3 regions of the Pseudomonas taetrolens genome follow, and region 1 is predicted to be linked to each of the others. Evidence: riboswitches for the same ligand, from Rfam matches in the RefSeq annotation. Region 1 holds a riboswitch; each other region holds the start of a gene.
What was found. A riboswitch is a leader RNA that binds a small molecule or an ion and turns the genes downstream of it on or off. The one in region 1 is predicted to bind cobalamin.

Region 2: another riboswitch for cobalamin. It lies ahead of cobO (cob(I)yrinic acid a,c-diamide adenosyltransferase); the one in region 1 lies ahead of cobW (cobalamin biosynthesis protein CobW).
Region 3: another riboswitch for cobalamin. It lies ahead of DQN55_RS10470 (CbtB domain-containing protein); the one in region 1 lies ahead of cobW (cobalamin biosynthesis protein CobW).

Annotation. Positions count from the first base shown of each region.
Region 1 is NZ_LS483370.1:2,375,322-2,381,419, forward strand. Features, by position in the region: gene cobF (precorrin-6A synthase (deacetylating)) at 1-492, shown strand, start outside; gene DQN55_RS10890 (glycoside hydrolase family 5 protein) at 497-1,666, opposite strand; gene DQN55_RS10895 (glycosyltransferase) at 1,811-3,103, opposite strand; cobalamin riboswitch at 3,344-3,541, shown strand; gene cobW (cobalamin biosynthesis protein CobW) at 3,635-4,705, shown strand; gene cobN (cobaltochelatase subunit CobN) at 4,709-6,098, shown strand, end outside.
Region 2 is NZ_LS483370.1:1,181,536-1,187,633, reverse strand. Features, by position in the region: gene cbiB (adenosylcobinamide-phosphate synthase CbiB) at 1-737, opposite strand, end outside; gene bluB (5,6-dimethylbenzimidazole synthase) at 734-1,384, opposite strand; gene DQN55_RS05705 (cobyrinate a,c-diamide synthase) at 1,381-2,694, opposite strand; gene cobO (cob(I)yrinic acid a,c-diamide adenosyltransferase) at 2,705-3,316, opposite strand; cobalamin riboswitch at 3,396-3,695, opposite strand; gene DQN55_RS05695 (PQQ-dependent sugar dehydrogenase) at 3,825-5,132, shown strand; gene DQN55_RS05690 (C40 family peptidase) at 5,217-5,756, opposite strand; gene DQN55_RS05685 (C40 family peptidase) at 5,901-6,098, opposite strand, start outside.
Region 3 is NZ_LS483370.1:2,274,796-2,280,893, reverse strand. Features, by position in the region: gene DQN55_RS10480 (response regulator) at 1-2,226, opposite strand, end outside; gene DQN55_RS10475 (response regulator) at 2,485-2,847, shown strand; cobalamin riboswitch at 2,900-3,113, shown strand; gene DQN55_RS10470 (CbtB domain-containing protein) at 3,207-3,398, shown strand; gene DQN55_RS10465 (CbtA family protein) at 3,410-4,111, shown strand; gene DQN55_RS10460 (cobalamin biosynthesis protein) at 4,108-4,521, shown strand; gene cobM (precorrin-4 C(11)-methyltransferase) at 4,598-5,344, shown strand; gene nfuA (Fe-S biogenesis protein NfuA) at 5,452-6,036, opposite strand.

The DNA.
Region 1 (6,098 bases):
GCGGAGGTGTTCGCGCAGCTGATTGCAGAGCAACTGGCCGACGGCGAGTGCGGGGCCTTTCTGTTGTGGGGCGAGCCGACGTTGTATGACAGCACCTTGCGTATCCTCGATCGGGTGCGGGCCAAGGGCTGCGACGACTTCGACTATCAAGTGATCCCCGGCATCAGCAGCGTCCAGGCACTTGCCGCCCGGCATCGCATCCCCCTGAACCTGATCGGCCAACCGATTCGCATCACCACCGGCCGGCGCCTGGTGGCCGAAGACCTGGACAATGTAGTGGTCATGCTCGATGCCCACTGCGCGTTCGAGGCGTTTATCGATGAAAACGTCGATATCTATTGGGGCGCCTACCTGGGTATCCCTGACGAGCTGCTGATGGCGGGCAAGCTGGCCGATGTGTGCGAACCGATCAAGCAGCTGCGCAAGGCGGCCAGACTGCGCAAAGGCTGGGTGATGGACACTTACCTGTTACGCAGGCGGCCTTCGGCATAGCGCATTACTCGGCAGAGGATGCCGGACGTGCTGCCAACCGCGCACGGATGGGCTCGAACACACCGGTGGCCCGACGTGGCACAGGATCGGGTTGCCGGCGTTCGATGGCCTCCCAATAGGCCCAGGGCACCTTGGCTGTGCCCAGCTCGTAATCCATGCCATCCCAGGTGTCTTCGCGAAAGCTGTAGAAGGCCCAATGCAATCGGGTCTCGTCCAGCACACTGAGGACGTCTTCCAGGTACTGCCGGCAGTCCGGGAGCCTGCGCATGCAACCGAACTCGCCAACCACCAGCCGGTTGACGGGCAACCGGTGCTTTTCGGCCCATTGCACCGGCACCTGCAGATACGAGGCGACGCGTGCTTTGTTCCAAAGACGTTGCTTGCCTGCAAATTCGACTCTTCCGGGGTAGCGGTAAGGAATCGGACGGTTGATGTTGGGCGCACTGGTGGCGGCATAGGGTTCGTACATGTGCACGCTGTACAGCACGTGCGTATCGTCGAGCAGGCCGGGCCAGTATGCAAAGGCGTCAGCTGCGGCGTACCAGCCGGCATCGACCATGATCGGCGTGCGCGAATCCACCCGGCGAATCGCGCGGATGACCTGGTTATAGAAGGCCGGCAGGTTGCGTGCGGTCTGTTGGTGGCGGGCATACCAGGTGCGCATGGCCGCGGGCGACGCATGTTCCGGTAGCCGGGCCTGGCGTTCAGGTGCCGGCTCGTTCACCAGATTGTAGGCGGCCACGGCCGGGTGGTCCTTTAGGGCGCGGGCCAGATCCGTCCAAAATTGCGCCGATTGATCCCAATAGGTTTTGTCTTGCCACAGCCGGTCATCGAAACGGTCGCCGTTGTTTTGCCGCCAGCGCATGCCCGGCAGCGACAACGGCGTGACCACGACCTTGAGCCCCGCCGCCTGGGCCCGGTCCAGCGTGGCCTTGAGCGTTGCCAGATCCGCGGGCATCAGCCCGGTATAGCGGTCTGCCGTGCCCAGCAGGAAGTCGCGCTGCTGTGGTTGCCATTTGTCATAGGACAGTCGGACCCAGGTGGCGCCATAGCCTTTCAGGGCCTGGAAATAGTCCAGTGAAGGCGGCAGGCGATTGAAACTGTTGCCGCCGTGTTGCGGTGTGTTCCAGAAATCGATGGTTTCACCGGCCAGGGCGTTACTGTTCAGCAGCATCAGAGCGAGTGCTGACACCTGCAAGGTTCTAAGCATGACGTGACTCCTGAGAAGACGGTCCAGGGGTCGAACTTAGTCAGTTGCAGGTAAAGTGTCTGTCAGTCGCGTCCGAAACTTCAACGCTGGCCACGTGTTTGTGCAGGTTCAAACCGTACGGTTTTTGGCTTCGATCCATTGCGACATGTACTGCGTACTTTTGTGCTGGTGATGACGCAGCATGGCCCCGGTGAAGTTGTTGCGCCGGTGCTGCTCAAGGTGGGCGCGACAGGCTTCGATGCGTTGTACCAGTGCCGGACCATGAGTCGCTTGCAGGTAGCGCTCGGTCAACAGGGTCCGGCCGTGCTGCTGGGCCTGATGCCAGGCCTGGGGGTTTTGGTACAGCTCGACGGCGCGGGCTGCAATGGCGCCCGCGCTTTGCTCGATGGCACCGGCCCACGGCAGGTCGCCGTGCATGCCTTCAGCACCCACGGGGGTGGTGACATTGGGGGTGCCGCAGAGCATGGCGTCGGCGATCTTGCCTTTAATGCCCGCGCCAAAACGCAGGGGCGCCAGGCAGATTCGGGCGTTACTCATCACCGCCAGGGCGTCTTCGGCCCAGTTGAGGACATGAAAGCCTTGAGCCGGGTTATGCAGCGCGGTGGCTTTGGGCGGGGTATAGGCGCCATACACATGCAACTGCGCACCGGGCAGTTGCTGGCGGATCAGCGGCCAGATGCTGGTCTTCATCCACAGCACGGAGTCCCAGTTGGGGGCATGGCGGAAATTGCCGATGCTCAGAAAGTGCTGGCGCTGGTCATAGGGCACGAATGTTTCGGGGACGCTGTCAACCATCAGCGGACACCAGTGCAGCAGGGCCTTGGGCACCTGGAATTGCTCGGTCAGCAGCTCGATTTCGTATTCGGAAATCATCAGGTTCAGGTCACTGCGGTAGATCGCGGCAATTTCCCGTTGCGCCAGGTCAGTGCCGGCCATCTGCTCAAAGGTTTCGCCCCGGGCCGGGGCGAACAGACTACTGAAGTCGTCCTGGTCGGGGGTGTGCTTGAGCCGTGCCTTGAGCTGCTGCTGGCGGGCGTCGCGCAGGCTCTGCAAATCCGAGGTTTCCAGCACGCGCAAGGCGTTCGGGCAGTGCTTTTCGACGCGCCAGCCGAACTGCTCTTCCATCATGAAGCGGTCGAACAGGACGATGTCCGGCGCCAGTTCGCGAATGAACCCGTCAAAACTGCTGTTATTCAGCTCGATCGTGACTTCATCGATACCCAGCGCTGCCAAATCAGCCTTGTGTTCGCCAACCCCGGCCGGGCTGCTGAAGGTGATCTGCCAGCCGCACTGCAAAAAGCTCTCGATGATTTGCATCATGTGCCCGCCAGCGGCCGAAGAGCGCGGCTCGGGCCACACGTAACCGATAATCAGGACACGGGTAGGGCGAGTGGACGACATGAACAGATCCTTGAAGCGCTGAGGCTGAAAAAAAGCGGCAATTAAAACACATATGTACTACGGGTTTGTATGTGCTGTAGCCGCTGCCGCTGGCTGCGAGAGGGGGCACAGTCACTCGCTTCTTGAAGGCCCTTCGGCCCTTTTCGCCGTCTGCGGCAGCGGCTGCAAAGATCATGGGCAGCAGCGGTCGAGTGGCGTGAGGCCGCGTCCGCCACCCATTGACCTGTTACAAAGCACTGCGTAGCCTTGCGCGTTCGAGGTTCTTCGCGATGCGAAGCTAAGAAGGGAACGCGGTAAGCCGCGGCTGCCCCCGCAACTGTAAACGGTCAATTGCCCTGCCAGGCCACTGCTGAACCAGCGGGAAGGCGCAGGGCCGGTGTCAGCCCAGGTTGATGCCCAGCCGTAAGCCAGGAGACCTGCCTCGTGACAGATTCTTACTTCAACCGGGCGGGGTGATCCGGTGGCGAAGACTGACCGCGTGCACGTGCGGTCGTCGTCCCGTATGCCCGCCGCTTTGCCAAAGGGCATCCGATGAAAACACTGGCCAAAACCCCCGTCACCATCGTTACCGGTTTTCTCGGTTCGGGCAAAACTACCTTGCTGCGTCATATCCTCGATAACGCACAGGGCCGTCGCATTGCGATCATCGTCAATGAATTCGGCGAGCTGGGTATCGATGGCGAAATCCTCAAGCAATGCGCCATCGGTTGCACGGAAGAAGAAGCCAACGGTCGTGTCTACGAGCTGGCCAATGGCTGCTTGTGCTGCACCGTGCAGGAAGAGTTCTTTCCGGTAATGCGCGAGCTGGTGGCGCGCCGTGGCGATATCGATCATATCCTGATCGAAACTTCGGGCCTGGCCTTGCCCAAGCCGTTGGTTCAAGCCTTCCAGTGGCCGGAAATTCGCAGCGCCTGCACGGTGGATGCGGTGATCACCGTGGTCGACAGCCCGGCCGTTGCTGCCGGGACGTTCGCCGCGTTCCCGGATCAGGTCGATGCCCAGCGCAAGCTCGATCCCAACCTGGACCACGAATCGCCGCTGCATGAGCTGTTCGCTGACCAACTGGCCAGCGCCGACCTGGTGATTCTGAACAAAACCGACCTGATCAGCCCGGCCGACCTGGAAAAGGTTCGTGCTGAAGTCGCTGAAGAGCTGCCGCCAGCCGTGAAAGTTATCGAAGCCAGCAGCGGACGGCTGCCGCTGGACGTGCTGCTGGGCCTGGATGCCGGTTCGGAAGACCATATCGACGCCCGCCACAGTCACCACGACCATCACCACGATGGCGATGATGACCACGACGATCACGATCACGATGCGTTCGACTCGATTTCCATCGAACTGCCGCAGGCTGAAGAGCGCGCACTGATGCAGGCCCTGAGCCAATTGGTGGTCGCCCACGGCATTCTGCGGGTCAAAGGCTTTGCCGCCATTCCGGGCAAGTCGATGCGCTTGCTGATCCAGGGGGTGGGCACGCGTTTTGACAAGCACTTTGACCGCGCCTGGGCGCCAGACGAGCCGCGTACCACCAAACTGGTGCTGATCGGTCAAGACCTGGACGCGGCGTTGCTTGAGTCCACCTTGCGCACAGCGTTGAGTGCTTAAACCATGCATTTGCTCAGGACCCAGCCCGGTGGCTTTGTAGCGGACGACAATATTGCCGACCTCGGCCAGACCCCCGCCGAGCTGGTGATCCTGTGCAGCGGTGATTCAAGCCTGGCACTGCTCGCAGACGCTGCGCAGCAGTTGCCTGAAGATTATCCAAGCCTGCGTCTGGCCAACCCGATGCAGGTGCAAAACCATGGCTCGGTCGACTTGTATGTCGATGAGGTGCTGCAGCACGCCAAAGTGATTGTGCTGTCGTTGCATGGCGGTATTGGCTACTGGCGTTACGGCATCGAACGGTTGGTGCAGTTGGCCGAGCGCGGAGTGACGCTGATCCTGGTGCCGGGCGACGATCGTCCCGACCCGGAGCTCAGCGCCCTGAGTACGGTGCCGGCCGAGCACGCCGAGCGGCTCTGGCACTTTTTACGCCAGGGCGGACGACACAACGCGCTGCAACTCTATCGGTGCCTGGCCAGCCAATGGCTGGGCCGGGATTATCCGTGGGAGGAGCCGCGCACGTTGCCGCGTACGGCGATTTATCATCCGGTACACACCAGCCCTGGGCTCCAGGACTGGCAGGCCGACTGGCACGCCGGGCAACCCGTGGCAGCACTGCTGTTTTATCGCTCGCACTTGCAAGCAGCCAACACCGCTTTTGTCGATGTGTTTTGCCAGCGTTTACTGGCAGCCGGGCTCAATCCCTTGCCGATTGCCGTGGCCAGCCTGAAAGAACCGGGTTGTCTGAACATGGTTCAGGATGTGCTCGACGAGGTCGAGGCCGGGGTGATTCTGAACACCACCGGGTTTGCCCAGTCGAGCCCCGAAGCGCCGCATCTTCGACCGTTTCGACGCAATATCCCGGTGATCCAGGCGATCTGCGCCCAGGACAATCAGCCCGGCTGGGAAGCCAGCGAGCAGGGCCTGGGGCCCCGTGACCTGGCCATGCACATTGCCTTGCCCGAGCTGGATGGCCGGATCATCAGCCGCCCGATCAGCTTCAAGGACCTGGCATGGCGCAGCGAACGCAGCCAGTCGGATGTGGTGTGCTACCGCGCCCACCCCGAACGCATGGACTTTGTCGCTGAGCTGGCACACCGCTGGATCGAGCTGGCCCGCCTCCCGAACCCGCAAAAGCGCATCGCCCTGATTCTGGCCAACTACCCGACCCGCGATGGTCGAATTGGCAATGGCGTGGGACTCGACACCCCGGCAGCCGCGCTGAATATCCTGCGGGCCTTGCAGGCGGAGGGTTATCCGCTGGACGCGGAGTTGCCCGAAACCGGCACGGCGCTGATTCAAGCCTTGTTGGGCGGCGTCAGTAATGACCTGGATACCCTGGATCTGCGGCCTTGCCAGCAAAGCCTGGCCCTGGATGACTACTGGGCGATGTTTC
Region 2 (6,098 bases), 1.2 Mb from region 1:
CCCAAGGCACCGGCACCGGCCGCCATGACCGGCCCCGCATTGGGGCTGTCCCACTGCGGGGCCTGTTTGCGCCAGCACTTCAAGGCCAGGCGGGTTTTACCCAGTACGGCATAAGTCAGCGCCACCAACCGTGCAGGAATGTAGTTGAGCACATCGTCGATCCGGGCGGCGGCCCAGCCAAAACGCTCAAAGCGCTCATTGCGATATCCCCACATGGCGTCCAGCGTATTGCTCAGGCGATAGAGCACCACGCCCGGAGCACCGGCGACGACAAACCAGAAAATCGCGGCAAAGACCGCATCGCTGCCGTTTTCCAGTACGGACTCGGTCGCCGCGCGGGCGACTTCGGTGGAATCAAGTTCGCTGGTCTGACGGCTGACCAGATAACCGACCCGTGTACGTGCCTCCTCGAGATCATTGCTGCGCAAGGCTTCAGCCACGGGCTGCACATGTTCGCCCAGACTGCGCATTCCGAGCGCGCAGTACAACGCCAGGATATCTACCAGCCAGCCGATATAAGGCAGCCAGGACAGCGCAGTCGCCAGAATCGTCAGCGGAATGACCGTCAGCACCCAGGCGGTAACGCCATGACTGCGCCAGCCACGGCCGCCGGAATTGAAACGCTGCTCAACGCGACCGGCCATGCGGCCGAACGCGACCAGCGGATGCCAGCGCTTGGGCTCACCGAACAGCGCATCCAGCGCCACCCCGGCCACGCACAGCAACGCCACACTCATGGACTCACTCCCCAATAATTCTCATACACCAGCTCACTCAGCGGACGCGCGCGCGCCCACCCTTCCAACACCAGCATCGGCGCCGGATAAAAGGCCTCTACCGGCCCCAGACACAATACCGCCAAGGGCTTGGCACCCGCTGGCAACCCCAGTAAATCAGCCAGCGCCCGCGGCTCGAACAATGACACCCAGCCCATGCCCAGCCCTTCGACGCGAGCGGCCAGCCACAGGTTCTGGATCGCGCAGGACAACGAGGCCATGTCCATTTCGGGCAGGGTACGGCGACCGAATATGTGTTTTTCCCGGTCATCCATCAACGCGGCCACCAAAACCTCGGCACAGTCGTTGATCCCTTCGACCTTCAGGGTCATGAACTCATCGGAACGCTCGCCCAGCGCTTCAGCAGTACGCACCCGCTCCTCCTCCACCAGGGCCTGGACCTTGCCGCGCAACTCACGGTCGGTGATGCGGATAAAGCGCCACGGCTGCATCAGCCCCACACTCGGGGCCTGATGCGCCGCCTCCAGCAGGCGCGCCAACAACTCAGGCGCTACCGTGCCACCACTGAAGTGACGCATGTCACGCCGCTCGGCGATGGCCCGGTAAACCGCTGCACGCTCTTGGGGACTAAACGCGTTGTCGCTCATGGCACCTTCACGGCGCAGGGTGCGAACAGCGCAGCAATGGCCTGGGGGTTGGACGGAAAGTAAAAATGCACATAAGAAGCCGTCATTCGACCTTCGCGATAGACCGCTTCGGCCCCACGCCCACCGTTGGGACTAAGTCCGCGGGCGATGGGTTGCAACTCCGTATTGGTCAGCGAATGATGATAGGTATGACCGCGCAACAGCCCTTCAGGCATTTCCACGGCCTGCAAGGCCAACGCGGCCAGACGCTTTTGCATCGTTGCTTCGCCCGCCAGCAGCCCGACCAGCTCGGCACGCTGGCCGTCGGTATCGGTCAGGGCATCCAGCAGATACAGCATGCCACCGCACTCGGCCAGCAAGGGCTTGCCGGCGTCATGGTGTGCACGAATCGCGGCCAGCATCGAGCGGTTGCGTGACAGCTCAACGTGATGCAGTTCGGGATAACCGCCGGGCAAATACAGGCTGTCAGCTTCTGGCAACTGCGTGTCGCGAATCGGTGAGAAAAATACCAGCTCAGCGCCCATTTCCCGCAACAACGCCAGACTCGCACCGTAGGTGAAGGCAAAGGCCTCATCGCGAGCCACGGCAATGCGCACGCCGGCCAGCAATGGCTCGACCACCACCGGTTCAGGGGCTGCAAACTCGACCGCAGGCGGCAGCGCTACCTCGCAGGTGCTGGCCAGTGCATTGGCTGCCGCGTCGAGACGGGCATCAAGGTCATTCAGCTCACTGGCCTGGACCAGCCCCAGATGCCGGCTCGGCAGCTCAATCCCGGTTTCGCGGGACAGCGCGCCGTACCAGCGCAAGCCTTCGGTCAGGCTGCCTTCCAGCAACTGCGCATGGCGTACGGTTCCCACCCGATTGGCCAGTACTCCGGCAAACGGCAGGTCCGGCTGATAGCGCGCCAGGCCCAATGCCAGCGCGCCGAACGTCTGGGCCATGGCGGTGCCATCAATGACGCCCAGTACCGGAACCCCGAAATGCCGCGCCAGGTCGGCGCTGGAGGGTGTGCCATCAAACAAGCCCATCACACCTTCAATCAGGATCAGGTCCGCCTCTGCGGCAGCTTCCCATAGCAAGCGGCGACTTTCATCGGCACCCACCATCCACAAATCCACCTGATACACCGGCGCACCACTGGCGCGCTCCAGGATCATGGGGTCGAGAAAATCCGGGCCACATTTAAACACCCGCACCTTGCGCCCCTGATTGCGGTGCAATCGGGCCAAGGCGGCTGTAACAGTGGTCTTGCCCTGACCGGAAGCCGGTGCGGCAATCAATACCGCCGGGCAATGACGCGACTCTCTCATGCTGAAACACTCACAGTTCGATGCCTTTCTGAGCTTTGATACCGGCCTGGAAGGCATGCTTGATCACACCCATTTCAGTCACGGTATCAGCCAGATCAATCAATTCGGGTTTGGCGCCGCGCCCGGTGACCAGCACATGCTGCATCGGCGGACGGGCCTGCAGGTCAGCCAGCACCTGCTCAAGGTCGAGATAGCCATGCTTGAGGGCGATGTTCAGCTCATCCAGTACCAACAGGCCGATGGCGGGGTCACGCAGCATCTCGCGGGACACTTCCCAGGCCGCTTCGGCAGCCGCGATGTCACGCTGACGGTCCTGGGTTTCCCAGGTAAAACCTTCGCCCATCACGTGATAGCGCACCTGCTCCGGGAAACGGCGAAAGAACAGCTCTTCACCGGTGCTGTTGCGCCCCTTGATGAACTGCACCACACCACACTGCATACCGTGGCCCATGGCCCGGGCCAACATGCCAAATGCCGAGCTGCTTTTGCCTTTGCCATTGCCGGTCAACACCAGCAGCAGCCCGCACTCGTTCGGCGAGCTGGCAATGCGCTCATCCATGACGGCTTTTTTGCGCAGCATGCGCGCCTGGTGACGTTCGTCGCGTTCGGGGGATTCGTTCATGGCAGCTCTCCGTTGGGGCTGAATTAAGCAAACGGGAGGCGGGGGGAATTCAACAACGACACACCATCGCCCGCCGCGAGTGTGCTGGATGGATCAGGCCGGTCTCCGGGCTCATGAGCGGACCATCCCCAGGGACAGCACCTGACACGCGCCTTCCCATGTACAAGACACAGTGGCGTCCGGAGCTGGCCAGGCCATTGCGACGCGTAATGCGTGTCAATGAAATAGCGGCAGACCCTGGCGTGGCATTGACTCATTTACCGTTGCGGGGGCAGCGCCGGGATCGTGACGTTTGAACCGCTCCAACACGTCCTCACCGGCTTCCCTGTTTCACTCTGTCGACCGTTTGCCACAGAGCACCTGAAACAAGCGGCAAAGGTTAGAGGGTTGGGGGTGGAGCGTCAATTAAAGGTGCGCTGCAATACGCCTGAATACGCACACAAACCTGAACCTTTGAGGCGCTATGCTTCTCTATAGATTAACCCGCCCGGACCTTATGGAGATTCACATGTTCAAGTGCCAGCACGCTGTTGTCATCGCACTTGCGGCAGGATTGGCCGCCTGCGGTGAAACCTCGACCTTGCAAGTGAGCGACGGCACTGGACCTTCGCCGAAACTGCCCGAACCCAACAAGACGCTGATACCCACCGTCAATATCGCGCCTGCTGTTGGCTGGGCGCCCGGAGCCACACCCATAGCCGCTCCCGGGACTAAAGTGGCAGCATTCGCCGAAGACCTTGACCACCCCCGTTGGCTCTATGTACTGCCCAACGGTGATGTACTGGTCGCCGAAACCAATGCCCCGCCCAAGCCGGACGACAGCAAGGGCATTCGTGGCTGGGTCATGGAAAAGGTCATGGGCCGGGCCGGGGCTGGCGTACCCAGTGCGAATCGCATCACGCTGTTACGAGATGCTGACCACGATGGCATTGCGGAAACCCGTAGCGTGTTTATCCAGAATTTGCACTCCCCCTTCGGCATGACCCTGGTCGGCAATGACCTGTACGTGGCGGATGCCGACAAGTTGCTGCGCTTTCACTACCAGGCTGGCGATAACATCCTCAACACCCAACCCACCAAAGTGGTGGATTTACCGGGCGGCCCACTTAACCACCACTGGACCAAAAACGTCATTGCAAGCCCGGATGGTAAAAAGCTGTATGTGACCGTCGGTTCGAACAGCAACGTGGGCGAAAACGGCATGGATCAAGAAGAGGGTCGCGCCGCCATCTGGGAAGTTGACCCGGCCACCGGCAGCCACCGTATTTTTGCCTCCGGCTTGCGCAATCCTAACGGCATGGCTTGGGAGCCAACGTCCGGCAAGCTCTGGACCGCTGTCAACGAACGCGACGAAATCGGCAGTGACCTGGTTCCTGACTACATCACCTCAGTGCAAGACGGTGGCTTCTATGGTTGGCCTTACAGCTATTACGGGCAGCACGTCGACGTTCGGGTCGAGCCGCAAAATCCGGCACTGGTGGCCAAAGCCATAGCACCGGATTACGCCCTCGGCCCGCACACGGCTTCTTTGGGCCTGAGCTTCGCTGAAGGCAGCACACTGCCCAACCTTACCGAGGGCGCATTTGTAGGCCAGCACGGCTCCTGGAACCGCAAGCCGCACAGTGGCTACAAAGTGATTTTCGTGCCCTTTGCAGACGGCAAACCCACAGGCATGCCGGTAGACGTGCTGACCGGCTTCCTCAATACGGATAAAAAAGCCATGGGCCGCCCGGTTGGCGTAGTGATAGATAAACAGGGTGACTTGCTGGTAGCCGATGATGTAGGCAACAAAATTTGGCGGGTGTCGGCACAATGAAACTGTAACCCTGTAGCCGCTGCCGCAGGCTGCGACACTGATCGCCGCCTCGCTTCGCTCCTCAGCGGCTACAGAGGTTCGATGTTACGGCAAACGTGCCAGATGCTGCTCGTTCGGCAGTACGCGTTTGGCGTTGAGATAGGCTTTTTGCCAATAGGCTTTGGACAGACTGTCCAGCTTGACCGTGCCGCCCGTAGCGGGTGCATGCACGAAGCGGCCTTCACCGACATAGATACCGGCATGACTGACCTGCGAGCCGCCGCTGGTGGCAAAGAACAGCAGATCGCCAGTTTGCAGCTTGTCTTTGCCGACATTCGGCGCACTCATCACAATCATTTCACGTGTCGAGCGCGGCAACGAAATACCCGCCGCGTCGTTGTAGACGTACTTGATCAAACCACTGCAATCGAAACCTGAATCCGGAGTATTGCCGCCCCAGCGATAAGGTGTGCCGACCAGACCCAAGGCACGAAACAATACGTCGGCGGCAACGGGCGAGAACTGTTCTGAGGGCGGCGCATACACCCGGGGCTTTTGGGCCACTGGCGTCGGAGGGGTATGGCTTGCGCAAGCACTGAGCAGTGCTGCTAAGGTAAGAAGAGCGACTCGGGCCATGGTCGACATAAACAGAATGTTCCTGATTCTGGATACGGCAACATGGGCCGCGAACCCTGAAACCGCGCAGAGGGGATCTGCACGGTTTCAAGAATTTAAGAATGCGACTGAATTCTAGCCCTTAGAGAGCAAACTTCAAGTAAGACTTTAACTTTACTTGCGGGCAACTACGCTTGTAGGTGCCATCGCCAAGGCCCGTTTGGCCTCCATAAAGGTCTTGCTCCAGTAGCTGTCACCCAACTTGTCAATTCGTACACCCCCGCTGCGACGGCTGCTGGAGTGAATGAACTGGTCATCGCCCAGGTAAATCCCGGCATGACTGACACGACCACGACCGTTGGTGCTGAAGAA
Region 3 (6,098 bases), 100 kb from region 1:
CATCACCGGAGCCACCCGCACCGGCGCACTGAGCGGAATCGGTGGCTGTTGGTCATCGTGCTCAACGAATTGTTCAGGCAACACCAGGGTAAACGTACTGCCCTGCCCCGGCTCGCTGACAACGCTGATGTTCCCACCGAGCAAGTTCGCCAGATCACGGGAAATCGACAACCCCAGGCCAGTACCGCCATAGCGCCGGTTGGTGGTGCCATCCGCCTGACGGAAGGCCTCGAAGATGCTTTCCTGTTGCTCTGGAGCGATGCCGATACCCGAGTCGCGCACGGCAAAGACAATGCCGTGGCCCGGCTGGCTCGCTACGGTCAGGCTGACCTGACCTTTCTCGGTGAATTTGATCGCATTCGACAGCAGGTTTTTCAGGATCTGCTCCAGTCGCTGGCTGTCGGTATAAATCATCGCCGGCGTGCCGGGCTGCAACTCAACCCGCAAGTTCAGGGATTTGTCCGCGGCCAGCGGCTCGAACATACCGCGCAGACCTTCCACCACCCGTGCCACACCGGTATTTTCGGGGCGGACTTCGAGCTTGCCCGCTTCCACTTTGGAAATATCCAGGATGTCGTTGATCAGGTTGAGCAAGTCATTACCGGCGGAGTAGATCGATTCGGAAAACTTGACCTGCTCGGGCGAAAGGTTGCCCTGCGGGTTTTCCGACAGGAGTTTGGCCAGGATCAATGAGCTATTGAGCGGCGTCCTCAGCTCGTGAGACATGTTGGCCAGGAATTCGGACTTGTACTTGCTGGAGCGCAGCAACTCGTCGGCCCGCTCCTCGAGCTGGATCTGGGCCCGATTCAGTTCATTGTTCTTCTGGTCCATCGCATCACGCTGACCGGCCAGCGCAAGTGCCTGGTCTGCCAGTTGCTCGTTGGTCTGTTCCAGCTCTGCCTGCTGGGTTTCGAGGTGGGTCTGCGACTCCTTGAGGATGCGCGACTGCTCTTCCAGCTCTTCATTGGCGGTCTTGAGCTCTTCCTGCTGCACTTGCAGCTCTTCATTCAACTGCTGGGTCTCGGCCAGCACTTCCTGCAGGCGCTGGCGATAGCGCGCGGCTTCGATGGACATGCCGATATTGTCGGCAATCAACTCGAACAGTTCGATATCGCGCTGAACCAGCGGCCGCAGAAAACCCAGTTCGACAACCCCGTTAACCCGGTCATCGTCACTGGTCGGCACGATAATCACGCTACCCGGCGTGCCTTCGCCCAGCCCTGAACTGACCTTGAAATAATCCGCCGGAACATTGTCCAGACGGATCAGTTGATCCTGTTGCGCGGCCTGACCGACCAGGCCTTCATCGTTATGGATCAACTGGTCCCGGGCTTCCTGCTCCCTGGAAAACCCGTAGCTGGCCACACGCTTCAGACCGCCATGGTCTTCACGCACATAAATGGCGCCGACCACCGCGCCCAGGTACTGGGCGCAAAACTGCAGAATGTTGCGCCCCAGCATGTTGAGGGTCAGGCGGCCCAGCACCTGTTCCGCCAGTTCGGTTTGCCCGTTACGCAGCCAGCCCTGATGCTCCAGGCGTTTGGCCGTCTGCAGCTGCGACGCCAACGTCGCGCTGTAACTGCTTGATAGATTGAGCAAATCACGGCGACCAATGTAGGCGAGAAGACCACTGACACCCAGGACAAAGATCAAATACAGACCGATGCTGATAAACGTCGTGCGGCTCACGTCCGTGCTGCGCGCCACACGCAACTGCTGCTCCATCGCAATGAAGTTGTCGAATTCCTTACGCACCTGATCACTCAGTTGCTTGCCGCGCCCGGCCTGAACGGCAGCGCTGTAGTCACCGTGATTACGGCGCATGTCAATCATCGACTGGGCGTACTCACTCCAGTCCAACTGCAAGGTTTCCAGGCGCTTGAGGCGATCGACCTGCTGCGGGTTATCACTGACCATGTTTTGCAGAGTCAGCAGTTGAGCCTTGATTTGCGGTTTGGCCACTTCATACGGGTCAAGGAAATGCTCATCACCGGTAATCAGATAACCGCGCATGCCGGTTTCCAGATCGACTGCCAGTCTGACGGCCTCATTGGCATTGCTGATCACCCGGTCGGTGTGCTCGAGCCACTGCATCACGGTCAACAAGTAGCTGATCATCGCCACAAACAGCACGGCGCTAAGCACGCCCACACCCAAGGGCAAACCGACGTTGCGACTCAGGAGCTTGCGGAAGCTTTTCTCATCAACTGCTGCAGGTGATTTCATTTTTTCTGGCCCGTGGACAGTCATAAAAAACCGCAAGTTTGCCGGATAACCCCCGGTACAAGCTATTTTCTTACGCGAAATCGCTAAATTTCTTACATAAATCTGCCTACACCTATCGCTAAGCGCTATTCTGGCAGAACTTGTACAGACGTAATTTTTGTACAGGCGCGGATACATGTCCGGGCTACATCTTGGCACTGCCTGCCAGCACTCCCTGGCCCCTTCACCCGCGCTCAATATTTTCTTGGGGTAACCACTATGCCTGCAACACCCTCCACCATCCTGGTGGTCGAAGACGACGACATCGTGCGCATGCTGATTGTCGACGTACTACAAGAGCTGGGTTTCAGCGTGCTTGAGGCTGACGGCAGCGCGCGGGCAATTGAATTGCTTGAAGATACAAATCAGCGTATTGATCTGCTGATGACCGACGTCGGACTACCAGGCATGGACGGTCGGGCGCTGGCACAAAAAGCCCGTGAGCTGCGCCAGTCACTGCCCATCCTGTTTGCCAGTGGCTACGCGGATACCGTTGAGGTTGAGGAAGGCATGGCGATAATTGGCAAACCGTTCTCGATTGATCAGTTACGGGACAAGGTCAAAAGCATGCTGGGGATCTGACCCGGCTTTTTGCAGGCCATGGCGAATTGACGGTGGCTTGCCGCTGTGCTCTCCTACACATCTTGTATCAGGTGCCCTTCACTGGGTGAAACGGGAAACCGGTGCGTCAGGCGTTAATCGCCCTGACAAGTCCGGCGCTGCCCCCGCAACGGTAAGCGAGAGAAACATCTAATCCACTGTGCTCAGGCATGGGAAGGTGATGTTGCAGGCTCAGATGGCATGAGCCCCTCGCAAGCCCGGAGACCGGCCTGGTCACGTAAATAACAAACCCGCGGTGGGCGGGCGCTGTTGAACCCTGCGAGCTTCGTTCGCGGGTTTGTTGCGCTCTGATGCCCGCTGCCTGACCCGAGGCCAGCGCCATGTCCATCAGCACCCGCCACACGCACTCAGCCACCGCCGCCACGTCCACCCGTAGCCAGCGCCTTGCCGTCGCCATCGGTGCCACGGTGCTGGGAGCTTTCCTCGTCTACTTTGCAGGCTTCTCGCATATCGAGGCCGTTCACAACGCAGCGCATGACACCCGTCACAGCGCGGCCTTTCCGTGCCATTGAGACTGCCTGCCATGATCAAGCGTATTGCTCAAACCGCCGGGTTCACCGGCTTGCTGGCCGCGTTGTTGCTGACGGTGCTGCAAAGCCTGTGGGTCTCCCCGCTGATTCTCCAGGCAGAAACCTACGAAACACCGGCTGCCAGCGAAGTACATGAACATGCAAACAGCAGCGTAGCCGGCCATGCCCACGACGCTGAAGCCTGGGAACCGGAAGATGGCTGGCAGCGCGTGCTGTCGACCACAGGTGGCAATCTGGTGGTTGCGGTGGGTTTTGCCCTGATGCTCGCCGGCCTGTACACCTTGCGCAGACCCACGCGCACCTCTCAGGGTTTGCTCTGGGGCCTGGCCGGTTATGCCACGTTCTGCCTGGCGCCAACCCTGGGCCTACCACCCGAGTTGCCAGGCACGGCGGCGGCTGACTTGCTGCAACGGCAGATCTGGTGGATCACTACGGCCGCCTCGACCGCTGTCGGCATTGCACTGCTGGCCTTTGGCAAACATTGGGCGTTGAAGCTACTGGCGGTGGCCATCGTGCTGGTACCCCACGTCTTTGGCGCGCCTCAACCGCTGGTGCATTCCAGTCTGGCCCCGCAAGAACTGGAATCACAGTTCAAGATCGCCTCGCAATTGACCAACCTGGCGTTCTGGCTGGCCCTGGGTGTTATCAGCACCTGGTTGTTCCGGCGTAATCCGCAGGATCAATACCCGGCATGATGAGGCCCGCCTCGGCGCCCGTCCTGGTGATGGGCCTAGGCTGCCGCCAGGGTTGCAGTGCTGATGATTTATGGGCACTGATCGAAGCGTCACTCAGGGAGGCCGGGATTGCCCTGAGCGCGATCTGCGGCCTGGCCAGTATCGAACACAAACGCGGGGAGCCGGGGCTGATCGAGCTGGAGGCACGGCTCGCCTTGCCATTGACCTTGTTCAATGCCGAGCGGCTAGCGCCTTATGCATCACAGCTCAGCCAGCGCTCGGCCATTGCATTCGAGCAAACCGGTTGCTTTGGCGTTGCGGAAAGTTCAGCCCTGGCGCTGGCCGGGCAACTGGCTGGCACCCCGGCACGCCTGTTGATCACCCGCAAGCATTCGCCGGTGGCAACCTTTGCATTGGCCTGCGCCGGGTAAAAACCGGGATAATCCCCTGCCTCACTATGAGCGTTGTTCAAGAACAGCTCTATCTCGACCTTTTCCAGAGACTGCCATGACTGTTTATTTCATCGGTGCCGGGCCCGGCGATCCAGAGCTGATTACCGTCAAGGGCCAGCGCCTGATCCGCAGCTGCCCGGTGATCATTTACGCGGGCTCGCTGGTGCCGGCCGCAGTACTTGAAGGCCATCAGGCTGAACAGGTGATCAATAGCGCCGAGTTGCACCTTGAGCAAATCATCGCCCTGATCAAGGCCGCAGACGCCAAGGGCCAGGATGTAGCCCGGGTACACTCCGGCGATCCTTCGCTGTATGGCGCGATTGGCGAGCAGATTCGCTGCCTGCGTGAGCTGGGTATCGCCTTCGAGATCATTCCCGGGGTCACCGCCACCGCCGCCTGCGCCGCGATACTCGGCGCAGAATTGACTCTTCCGGATATCTCGCAGACTGTGATCCTGACCCGCTACGCGGAAAAAACCGTGATGCCGGCAGGCGAAGAACTGGCCAGCCTGGCACAGCACAAGGCAACCATGGCGATTCATCTGGGGGTGAAGAACCTTGAGGCGATCGTCGCCGAACTGACGCCACACTACGGCAGCGACTGCCCGATTGCCGTCATCCACCGTGCCAGCTGGCCCGATCAGGACTGGGTACAAGGCACTCTGGTAGACATTCTGGCGAAGGTTCAAGCCAAGGGTTTCAAACGTACAGCGTTGATTCTGGTGGGACGGGTACTGGCCAACGACAGCTTCTCGGCTTCTTCGCTGTACCGCGCAGGCCATGCGCATCTGTACCGGCCCTGAATCACCCCACACGACACAGCCGCCCTGTGTCGTGGGCATAAAAAAACGGTGCTCACGGGGCACCGTTTTTTCATCTGCCTTGCAGCGAACACCCTGTTACCGATGACTCAGTAGTAGGCGTTTTCTTTCTGCGAGTGGTCGGTCACATCACGTACACCCTTGAGCTCCGGGACTCGCTCAAGCAGGGTACGCTCGATGCCTTCACGCAGGGTAACGTCCGCCTGGCCGCAGCCCTGGCAACCGCCACCGAACTTGAGCACCGCAATACCGTCTTCAACCACTTCGATCAGGCTGACCTGACCGCCGTGACTGGCCAGGCCCGGGTTGATCTCGGTTTGCAGGTAGTAGTTGATGCGCTCGTTGATCGGGCTGTCGGCATTGACCATCGGCACTTTGGCGTTTGGTGCCTTGATGGTCAGCTGGCCACCCATGCGATCGGTGGCGTAATCCACCACGGCATCGTCAAGGAACGGTTCGCTGAACGAATCGATCCAGGCCGTAAAGGTTTTCAGGCCAATGGCCGTATCTTCAGGTTTGACTTCAGCCGGCTTGCAGTAGGCAATACAGGTTTCAGCGTACTGGGTGCCGGGCTGGGTGATAAAGACGCGGATGCCGATGCCCGGGGTGTTCTGCTTGGACAGCAGATCAGCCAGGTAATCGTGGGCGGCGTCGGTAATCGTTATGGCGCTCATGGAATCTCCTCGCAGACATGGGGCGCAGTTTACGCCAATCGGCGCGCCTGACAAAGTCCTAG